One region of the Arthrobacter sp. efr-133-TYG-120 genome, then DNA from elsewhere that is predicted to be linked to it. Evidence: riboswitches for the same ligand, from Rfam matches in the RefSeq annotation. Region 1 holds a riboswitch; each other region holds the start of a gene.
What was found. Region 1 has a riboswitch for cyclic di-AMP ahead of QRN51_RS09465 (NlpC/P60 family protein). Riboswitches for the same ligand answer to the same signal wherever they lie in the genome.

Region 1 (3,267 bases):
CTGCCAGCGGATCAGGTGGATTAGTCCATTCACTGGCAGAAACGGAGGAACCACCATCGGCTGTCGAAAGACGGCCTTGGGGTGAAGTCCGTAGCGGAAGTGCAAACAACGCAAGGCCCCTCCGGGTACCTTGCGTTTCGTGCCCTTCGCGCGGACCGGGTCCACGATCTCTCTGGCCCGAATCCGACAGCTAACTTCGCAGGCTTGCCAGAGAGGAAAACCTTGACCACGCAGAACACCAGGGGCCGCAGGCGCGCGTCCGGTCCTACTGCTGAGCTGCGGAGCACAAGCGCCGTCGAGCACGAGCGGCCGCGCGATCCCCATCGCGAACTTCGCCGCCGCAAGGGTCCCTTGCGGCAGATGGCCGAATTCGCCGCCGCGAGCGGAGCAGGACAGAAGGCCGGAGTGGCCCTCGCTACGACGGGCCTCATCCTGACAGTCGCCATGCCGGGCACCGGCGCCATGACTGCCGCGGCGGATTCAAGCCAGGCCGCCTCGGCTGTGGGCACCCAGCCCGAGATTCCGGCCGCGGCAAGCGCCACGATCGACTTCAGCCGTGCCGCAGTGTCAACCACTGCGGATCCGGATAGCAAGCTCAAGCAGCTCTTGAGCGCACAGTCCGTCGGCACCATCAAGACCTCGTCCTCCAAGGGCACCCTGGGGGCGCCCCTGGACACCCTGACCACGGCCTCGCCTTTCGGCTACCGCGTGAATCCCATCACGGGCGGGTTGGGGGAGTTCCACCGCGGACAGGACTTCGTGGCCCAGTGCGGCACCCAGGTCCATGCTGCCGCGGCCGGCAAGGTCACCTTCGCCGGCTGGCATCCGTATGGCGGCGGAAACCGCATTGTGGTGGACCATGGCAACGGCCTGGAAACCACGTACAACCATTTGTCGTCGTTCAACGTCCAGGTGGGCCAAACGGTTGGCCGAGGCGATGTCATCGCATTGAGCGGCACTACGGGCGCCTCCACGGGCTGCCACCTCCACTTTGAAGTCATGGTCAACGGCGACGTCGTTGACCCCCTGGGCTGGCTGTAGCCAATCCGATGGAAGTCTCTCGCATGCTTGTCACGCTCCGTGACCTGAATGTGACATTCAGCCAAAACTCATGTACCGTCTAACTCGCATCAACTTTTAGAGAGTTGATGCACTCGGGTGGATTGCCTAGCTCTGCCACTGCCCGAGGTTCCGTTCGCAAAACATCGTCTGGCAGAGGCGGGGGACCCACTTTTGGTCATCTTCACCGATGGCCTTGGGGTTAAGTCGCACGACTTCCGAGAGGGAGGAGTGTGGCCGGATGACTCCCATCCGAATCCGACAGCTTACCTCGCGGGCATAGGGAGAGGCCTCTTAACGTGTCTTCACGCTCTACTGTTGCGCGCCACCGTGCCGCGGTCACCAAGACCAACTCGCTTGCCGTTATCGCTAAGACTGTCGGCAGCAACGCCGGTGGCGTAGGCCGTCAGGCAGCCGTTATCGCAGCTGCTTCCGGTCTGGTGCTCACTAGCGGTATCGCAGCCAACGCTGCAGAAACCAACGTTCCCCGCGAGTCCACTTCGACCTCCGCCCTGGAAGTCCAGTCCATCGCCCAAGCCAGCATTTCGGCCGACTCCTCCGTCGCCATCAAGTACGAACGCCCGGTGGTTTCAACCGAAGCTGCTCCGGTTGTCGCAGCTCCGGTTGCCACCCAGGAAGCCGCTCCGGCTTCGCAGGCTGCCACGGGTGCCGCTACCGGCTCCTCGACGCTTTCTGTGACCGCTGCTGTTTCGCCCGCCACGAAGGTTGCCAGCGGCAAGGGCGCAGCGATTGCTGCCGCAGCTTACGCTCAGCTTGGCGTTGCCCAGGACTGCACTGCCCTGGCCTCGAACTCCCTGGCCGCTGTTGGCATCAACTTCCACGGCTGGCCGGCAGACTACCTCTCCCTTGGCCGTACGGTCAGCGCTGCTGAAGCGCAGCCGGGAGACCTGGTCTACTACCAGAACGGTGGCATGGGCATGGCCCACATCGCTGTTTACGTCGGCAACGGTATGGCAGTCCACGGCGGCTGGAACGGTGGCACCACCGCCCTTTACAGCGTCAATGTCGGCTCCGGCCCGGTCTTCATCCGCGTTGGTGGCTAAATAGCCCCCGGTTACATAGCTTCACTGGAACATCCCCGCTGGTCCGCCGGTGGGGATGTCCTGTTTTAACGAGCGTGCGCTTACGTGTCCGGCACATGAACTTTGACCGACACTGCGCTGGAACCCCCGCATGGATTCGTTGATCTGGCCTTCTGGTGTTTACTCTTAGGTTGTCGATCCACAGCCCGTACATGCAGAGGGCAGCCGGCCCTCGCGCCCCTGACGGGTGCGGCCGTGAAGAGGTACGTGCATGCGCACACTCGTTCTGAATGCTGGATATGAACCGCTGGCGGTAGTAACCTTCCGCCGGGCGCTGGTCCTTGTGCTCACCGGAAAAGCGAGCGTAGTGGCCGAAGGCGACGAGCCTGTCGTCGGGCCACAAGAGATTCTCGGACGTCCTTCCGTGATTCTGCTCAATCGCTACATCCGGCCGAGGTACAACACCATCACGGCGGTCACACGCCGCGGCGTCTTGCGCCGCGACGGTCACCGTTGCGCCTACTGCGGGAAAGCAGCGCACACCATTGACCACGTCCACCCCAAATCCAGGGGCGGCGCGGATTCCTGGGAAAACCTGGTGGCAGCGTGCTTGCGCTGCAACAACGCCAAGAGTGACCACACCCCAGCCGAGATGGGCTGGAAACTGAGGTTCACTCCGGCGGCGCCCACCGGGACTATCTGGCAAATCAAGGAGCTTGAGAAACCTGCGCCCGCATGGGATCCCTTCCTCCTGCCCGAGTCGGCGGCCTGAACCGGAATTGAGCCCGCTTCCCGGGTAATCTGGGCGGGTGGACTTTGATGCGGTGATATTGGCGGGTGGCAAGTCCTCCCGCCTCGGCGGCGTGCCCAAAGCCCAGTTGAGATACGACGGCGCCACACTCCTTGAGCGCGCCGTGGCGGCCGCACGCGGTGCGGGAAGCGTCGTCGTCGTCGGCCCGGATCCCGGCACTCTGCCGGACGGCACATTGACCGCGCGGGAGGAGCCGCCCTTCGCCGGACCCGCAGCCGCGATCGCCGCCGGACTCCTCGCCCTGGGGCACGAAGGCGAAACGCAAAACGGCGAGGAGCCGTCCACGAAGCACGCGCCCTGGGTTCTCGTCTTGGCCTGCGATATGCCCCTGGCCGCCGCCGCGGTTCCGGTCCT
Region 2 (3,267 bases), on a different contig from region 1:
AGGGCGTTGCCGCGTCCCTTCTCGTCAAGGTGGACAACCGCGAGCTCGGGCAGTTCCCGGGCTACGCGCTCCGCGATTTTCAACGTGCCGTCCGTGCTCGCGTTGTCCGCCACGGTGATGCGGAAGCCATGCGGGAAGGATTCGCGCAAGTGGCCGTGAAGCCTGCGCAGGCACTCTTCGAGATCGCGTTCCTCGTTGAAGACGGGGATGGTGACGTCGAGGACGGGGATGGCGGTGTGGGTGTCCACGGGGGCGCGCCGCCCCGTGCCGCGCTGGATGGGAGTGCTGGGTTGGATGGGAAGGCCCGGCGGCACCACCGCGGGGTCCTTCAGGGTTCCGGAGGTGGATTCGATGAGCGTCATGTATCCAGAGTGCCGTTGCCGAATATGAAGGCTTTAGGCGGAACCTGTGACGTGGCTGTGGATGTGTGACCAGCGTGGCGCATCACTTGCCTGGCCAAGAAACGGAGAGGCCCGCCCCGGAAGGGACGGACCTCGACGTACTTTGTGGTTGGCTCTTGGCTTAGTACCAGTTGTGGGCCAAGTGGAAGGACCATGCCGCGGACGGCGATCCGTAGCGTTCCTTGATGTAGTTCAGGCCCCAGCGGATTTGCGTCTGGTAGTTGGTCTGCCAGTCGGCGCCTTCGGACGCCATCTTTTCGGCCGGCAGCGACTGCCCAATGCCGTAAGCGCCACTGGAGGCGTTGGTGGCAGTGGTGCGCCAATCCGATTCCTTGTTCCACAAAGTGATTAGGGCCGACATTTCGCCCTGGCCCCAACCGTAGGAGGGAAGGATGCTTGCGGCGTAGGCCTGGGCGCCGGAGGGATCATCGACGGCGACGGGTGCAGCCGGTGCCGCTGGAGCAGGGGGTGCAGCGGGTGCGGCCGGTGCGGCAGCCTGGGGCGCGATGGCGGCTGGAGCGGGCGCGGCTGCCTGGCTTGGCGTCGACGCAGTGCTCGGCTTGGGGCTCGCGCTTGCGCTCGCCGACGGCGTGGCGGTGGCCGAAGGCGTGGCTGAGTGATCCACCGTGCGGGATTCGGACGTGCGGCTCATGTCCTGGGCGTTGATGGCTTGTCCGGCGGCCTGGGTGGCAGCGCCTGCGCCGAGGAACACGGCAACGACGCCGGCAACAACTGCCATGCGCTGGCCGGTGCCGAGGTTCGAGGCGGCTCGCCTCAGCGTGGAACGTGACTTGTTTCTCCGGGCAGGTTCGCCGCGGTGGCGCGCAACAGGGCGCGACTGATCCTTGGAATCAGACATGGTGATTGCCTCTCGACGCCTGCGGAGTTAGCTGTCGGATTCGGATGAGGTCATCCGGCCGTGGCCACAGCGGAACGTGGCGGCACGGCTTCACCCCTAGGGCTGGCTCAACATGAGCGCTTGCCCGGAGACCTGGGTCCCCCGTCTCTGCCTGGACTGTTGGGCACCGGGGAGTGGCAGAGCTCGGCGCCTACCCGGCGGTGGCCGGAATGATCCAGCGCACCTATTCGACGGTACAGGAGGATCCAGCTTAAGTCACATTTAGGTAACGGAGATCACGACGCCGGTGCGTCGACTTGCGCGTGCCGGGCACCGGCGTCGTACTCTTCTGGTTCGCCCGTCAGGCCGGGGCAGTCCTGAGCGCCGGGAGCCGCACCGCGAACTCCGTCCGGCCAGGCCGCGACGCCACTTCGACCGTGCCGCCGTGCGCCTGAACGATGGATTCCACAATGGACAAGCCGAGGCCGGAGGTGCCCTCGGAGCCGGACCGGGCGGCGTCGGCACGGGCAAAGCGGGAGAAGATCCTGCCCTGGAATTCAGGCGGGATGCCCGGGCCGTTGTCGGTCACGGTCACCACGGCGCTGCCATCGGCGGAGCGCATCACGCCCGTGACCACGGTGGTTCCCGCCTCGGTGTGCTTGCGGGCGTTGGAGAGCAGATTCGCCAAAACCTGGTGGAGTTGGGTGGTGTCGCCGCGGACCGTGAGGGGCTCATCCGGGAGCTTGAGCTGCCAGATGTGCTCGGGGGCCATGACTTTCTCGTCGCTGACGGTCTCGATCACCAACTGCGTGAGATCCACATCGGTGAATTCCGGGGCCTTCCCTTCGTCCAACCGGGCCAAGAGAAGGAGGTCCTCCACGAGGGTGGTCATGCGTTCGGACTGGCTCTGCACCCGGCCCAGCGACTTGCGCCCGTCTTCGGTGAACGTCTCGGTCATGCGCAAGAGTTCGGTGTAGCCGCGGATGGCGGTCAGCGGAGTGCGTAGTTCGTGCGACGCATCCGCGACGAACTGGCGCACCTTGGTTTCGCTTTGCTGGCGGGCCTCGAGGGCGCTCGAGACGTTGTCCAGCATCAGGTTCAAAGCATGGCCGACGCTTCCCACTTCGGTGCTCGGATGGGCCGCCGACGCCGGAACACGCACCGCGAGGGCCACTTCACCGGCGTCAAGCGGAAGTTTCGACACCTTGGTGGCGACGTCGGAGAGTTGCTCCAACGGCCGCATGGTACGGCGGATCAGCACGGTTCCGGCCAGCCCGATCAGGACCAGTCCGCCCAAGGAGACCAGCACCATGGTCCAGACGAGGGAGGCCTCGGTGTCCTCTTTCGAGGCGAGCGGGAGACCTGTGATGACAACATCGCCGTAAGGAGTTTCGGTGGCCACCAGCCGGTAGCCGCCAGTGGACAGCGTGCGATCAACCGGGCGGCCATCGGACGGGAGCGCCGACAGGATTCGGGCGTCGCTGGGCGACAACGGCGCACGTGTGGCATCGGAGGACAAGAAGCCGGCATCGCTGCTCACCTGGCCTGCAAGGATGCGTGCATTGAGCGTGCCGATGCTCTGGCCGCGGGGGTCCAGCGGGTCCGGACGGCCGCCAGGGTTGCCTTGCGGCGGGCGGCCGTGGGAGGCCTGCATCAATTGCTGATCGAGCTGCTTCGTGAGGAACACATCCATGGAGGCATAGCTGACCACCCCGACTGCACCGCAGATGGCCACAAGGAGTGCCATGGAGAGAAGGATCAAGCGCGTGCGCAAGTGCCAGGTTGAAGGATTGAACCAGCTATGGTCGGTCTGGCGGGGGATACCCGAGAGTGCGGACATTCGGCGCCCCGGCTATTCGGCAGGCTTGATGACGTAGCCTGCTCCGCGCACCGTGTGGATCATGGGCGGGTGGTTGGCCTCGATCTTCTTGCGCAGGTATGAGATGTAAAGCTCCACGATGTTGGCTTGGCCGCCGAAATCGTAGTCCCACACGCGGTCCAGGATCTGGGCCTTGCTGACCACGCGCT
Region 3 (3,267 bases), on a different contig from region 1:
GGTTGCGACAGCTTGAGCTAAGCGCCTGTCATTGTGCCGGATTTCCACGAAAAAAGAATAGCATTCCAGTGACTGGAATGCTATTCTAATGACCTCGGACACCTCAGGAGGCTTCGCGATGGACAGCAATGAGGCAGTGAACACGGTAATTGTGGGCGCCGGGCAGGCGGGGCTCGCCACCGGATACCACCTGAAGAAACACCGGCAAGATTTCCTCATCCTGGACTCGCAGGCCCGCGTCGGCGACGTGTGGCGGAGCCGATGGGATTCCTTGCGTCTCTTCACCCCGGCGCAGCACGATTCCCTTCCCGGCCTGCCGTTTCCAGCCGCCCGGGGGACCTTTCCCGGCAAAGACACCATGGCCGAATACCTCGAGAATTACGCCACGAACTGGGAACTCCCGGTACGCCATGGCGCCCGCGTCGTCGGCATCGAGCGGGAGGACGGCCGGTTCCGGGTGCAGTCGAGCGCCGGGTCGATCCTGGCGAGAAACGTTGTTGTTGCCACGGGCCCGAATACACAGCCACGGGTCCCGGCGTTCGCCAGGGATCTCGATCCAGGCATCCACCAACTGCACGGAGCGGAATACTCCAACCCGGACTCAATTCCGCCCGGAGATGTCCTGGTGGTCGGCTCCGGCACCTCCGGCGTCGAAATCGCCCTGGAGCTCGCACCCACGCACCGCACCTACATCGCAGGAAACCCTCCGTTCCACATTCCAGGCCCCGTGACGCGATACGCCGGCGGGCTTTGGTGGCTCTTCATCCACAAGGTGCTGAACAGATCCACCCCTGTCGGCCGCAAGGTCGCGCTCGGGTTCACCCAGCATGGCGCGCCACTGATCCGGACCTCAACGCGGGAGCTCGACGCCGCGGGAGTCACCCGCCTACCACGCCTGAAGGGCACGCGCGATGGCCAACCCCTGACCGATGAAGGTCACGCGATACCGGTGTCCACGGTCATCTGGGCTACTGGTTACCAACCGGACTTTGGCTGGATCCAAGGACTTCCCACGGATGAGGACGGCTGGCCGCTCACCCTCCGGGGCGCCGTAGAACAACTCCCAGGACTGTTCTTTGCGGGCATGCCCTTCCAATACGGGTTGACCTCCGGCCTCGTGGGCGGGGTCGGCCGCGACGCCGAACACGTCGCGGGACTCATCGCCGGCCAGGCCGGGCAAAAACGGGTCACCGCGCCCGTTATTCAAATGTGACTTTGCATGCCGGCTGTTGTAACGTCGAGGGGCGACCCAGTCCCCAACCGGGCCGCTTCCGGGTTGACGCCGAGCTCTGCCGCAACCCGGAATCCGCCAGACCCGCGGCAGAGACGGGGGACCCAGAGTCTCCGGGCCCACTTCAGGCCCTTGGGGTGAAGCCGCCACGCGCGGCCGGACGGCCTCGTCCGAACCCGACAGCTAACCTCGAAGGCGTTGAGAGGCAATCACCATGTCCCCAACCATGGATCAGCCTCGCCGTGCCCAAGTGGCGGGCGAGAGCACCAAACCAACCGGACGTCGTCGGGCCACAGACAGCGAACCGTTCATCGCTGCGCCGGCTTCCGAACCTTTGAGTTCGACGGCGGCACCCACCACCGCCGCAACCCCGACGACGGCGGCACCCACCACGCGCGCGGCCGCCCGTGCAGCCGAACGGAAGCGGGCCTCCGAAGCCAGCGATACTGCGGCCATTCAAACAGTGCCTGCTGCGGCGGCAGAACCTGCCACCGCGGCCATACCGACTGTCGCTGCCGAGACCGCGGCTCCTGCGACAGCTGAGCCGGCCACTGCGGCCATACCGACGGTGTCTGCTGCGACCTTGGCTCGCGCGACAGCAGAGTCGGCCAAAACCGAGAACGCAGCCACAACGGCACTTCCCGCGGCAACCCGCGCGGGCGCCGGTCCGGCGACCCTTACCGGTTCCTCCTTCAGCCGTGAACCACACGCCGTCCTCAAGAAGGCCGCCGCCGTCCGGACGATGAGCAACCGAATGGCAGTGGTGACAGGTGCCCTAGGCATCTTGTTGGCCGCCGGCTCCCTGGGACAAGCCCTCGAGTTGCCCTTCTTCGGCCAGGAATCCCGCGCCCAGGACGCTGCCAGCGCAGACAGCCAGGACTCCACGCAATCCGGCGCTCCTTCCACGACGCCAAGCACCTCCCCCAGCGCTGCGGGATCACCTTCGGCAGCTACCCCGAGCGCCAAGTCCGGCCAGGCCGGGGACCCGGCGCAGCATTCGCCGCAAGGACCGGTAGCTGTCGAATCGTCGAGCGTCCCTGCACCATCGATCTCCGTTCAGGTTCCTGCCCTCCCGTCAGCGCTGCCCCCAAGCCTCACCCCGGCGCCTGTTCCTTCCACCCCGGTTCCGGCCCAGCCTGCGCCGGCTCCCAGCCCCGGTCCGACCGGACCCGCTAGCCCAACCCCGACACCGGATCCGACGGATCCAGCGTCTCCGACTCCCGCACCCACAGGTTCTTGGAAGCCGCGGACCCCGGCCAGCCCCACACCGACGCCACCGCCTACCCAACCGGGCGTCGATCTTGGGTCGATTCTGGACGCAGCAACCAAGGCACTGCAGTGAGGATGGGAGGGCATCGAGCATTTGCCGTCGAGTGGCACGGACGATGCTGCCGGAACACCTGGACGCAGATGATTCAGCACCGCCCGGACCGCTGGCGCTGCAGCCTTCAGTTGAGGCAGTTCAACAAGTAGGCCAGCGCGGTTTCCGGTACCTGCGCTTCAAATCCGCGGTCGGCCAGCCCAGCGGCGCGCCTTGAGCGTTGCGTGGAGTTCGAGACGGGTGGCGCCATTCAACGGATCCGCTCCGATAAGCTGGCGGACCCTGGCCAGTCGGTTGTAGATGCTGCTGCGGTGCAGGTGGAGCTTCGAGGCCACATCCTGAACGGAGCCGTCGCTGTCGTAAAGCAGTTCGAGCACGGGCAGCAGCTCGCCGTTGCGGTCGGCGTCCTCGATCTCCTGGAAGTGCACGGAACCCGAATCGTCCCAGCCCCCGGGCGCCTGTAGCCGTTCGAACAACTGGTAGATCCCGGCCGAGCGGCTGTCCACGAGCTCGCCGAGCGGAGGATCGACGGCGGCAGCCTGGGCCGCGAGCTTCGACTGCCGGTACGCCCGGCCCAGTTGGCGAATAGCCGAAAACGGCTCGCTGATGCCAAGAATGACGCGGTCCACTTTTCGGCCGGCGCGCTTGGCGAGTTCCAGCTGATAGTGGACCAGGACCTGGGCATGCTCTGCCCGTCCGCCCGTTTCGCGGAACA

Region 2: linked by a shared signal. The riboswitch ahead of QRN51_RS04210 (aggregation-promoting factor C-terminal-like domain-containing protein) and the one ahead of QRN51_RS09465 (NlpC/P60 family protein) in region 1 are both predicted to bind cyclic di-AMP.
Region 3: linked by a shared signal. The riboswitch ahead of QRN51_RS05540 (hypothetical protein) and the one ahead of QRN51_RS09465 (NlpC/P60 family protein) in region 1 are both predicted to bind cyclic di-AMP.

The regions. Positions count from the first base shown of each region.
Region 1 is NZ_JARVRI010000014.1:255,202-258,468, forward strand. It holds cyclic di-AMP (ydaO/yuaA leader) riboswitch at 13-220, shown strand; gene QRN51_RS09460 (M23 family metallopeptidase) at 223-1,041, shown strand; cyclic di-AMP (ydaO/yuaA leader) riboswitch at 1,187-1,353, shown strand; gene QRN51_RS09465 (NlpC/P60 family protein) at 1,359-2,123, shown strand; gene QRN51_RS09470 (HNH endonuclease) at 2,374-2,874, shown strand; gene mobA (molybdenum cofactor guanylyltransferase) at 2,912-3,267, shown strand, end outside.
Region 2 is NZ_JARVRI010000005.1:186,133-189,399, forward strand. It holds gene QRN51_RS04205 (bifunctional glycosyltransferase family 2/GtrA family protein) at 1-362, opposite strand, end outside; gene QRN51_RS04210 (aggregation-promoting factor C-terminal-like domain-containing protein) at 523-1,260, opposite strand; cyclic di-AMP (ydaO/yuaA leader) riboswitch at 1,263-1,436, opposite strand; gene QRN51_RS04215 (sensor histidine kinase) at 1,601-3,079, opposite strand; gene QRN51_RS04220 (response regulator transcription factor) at 3,092-3,267, opposite strand, start outside.
Region 3 is NZ_JARVRI010000008.1:100,720-103,986, reverse strand. It holds gene QRN51_RS05550 (TetR/AcrR family transcriptional regulator) at 1-48, opposite strand, end outside; gene QRN51_RS05545 (flavin-containing monooxygenase) at 89-1,213, shown strand; cyclic di-AMP (ydaO/yuaA leader) riboswitch at 1,298-1,443, shown strand; gene QRN51_RS05540 (hypothetical protein) at 1,458-2,573, shown strand; gene QRN51_RS05535 (PucR family transcriptional regulator) at 2,732-3,267, opposite strand, start outside.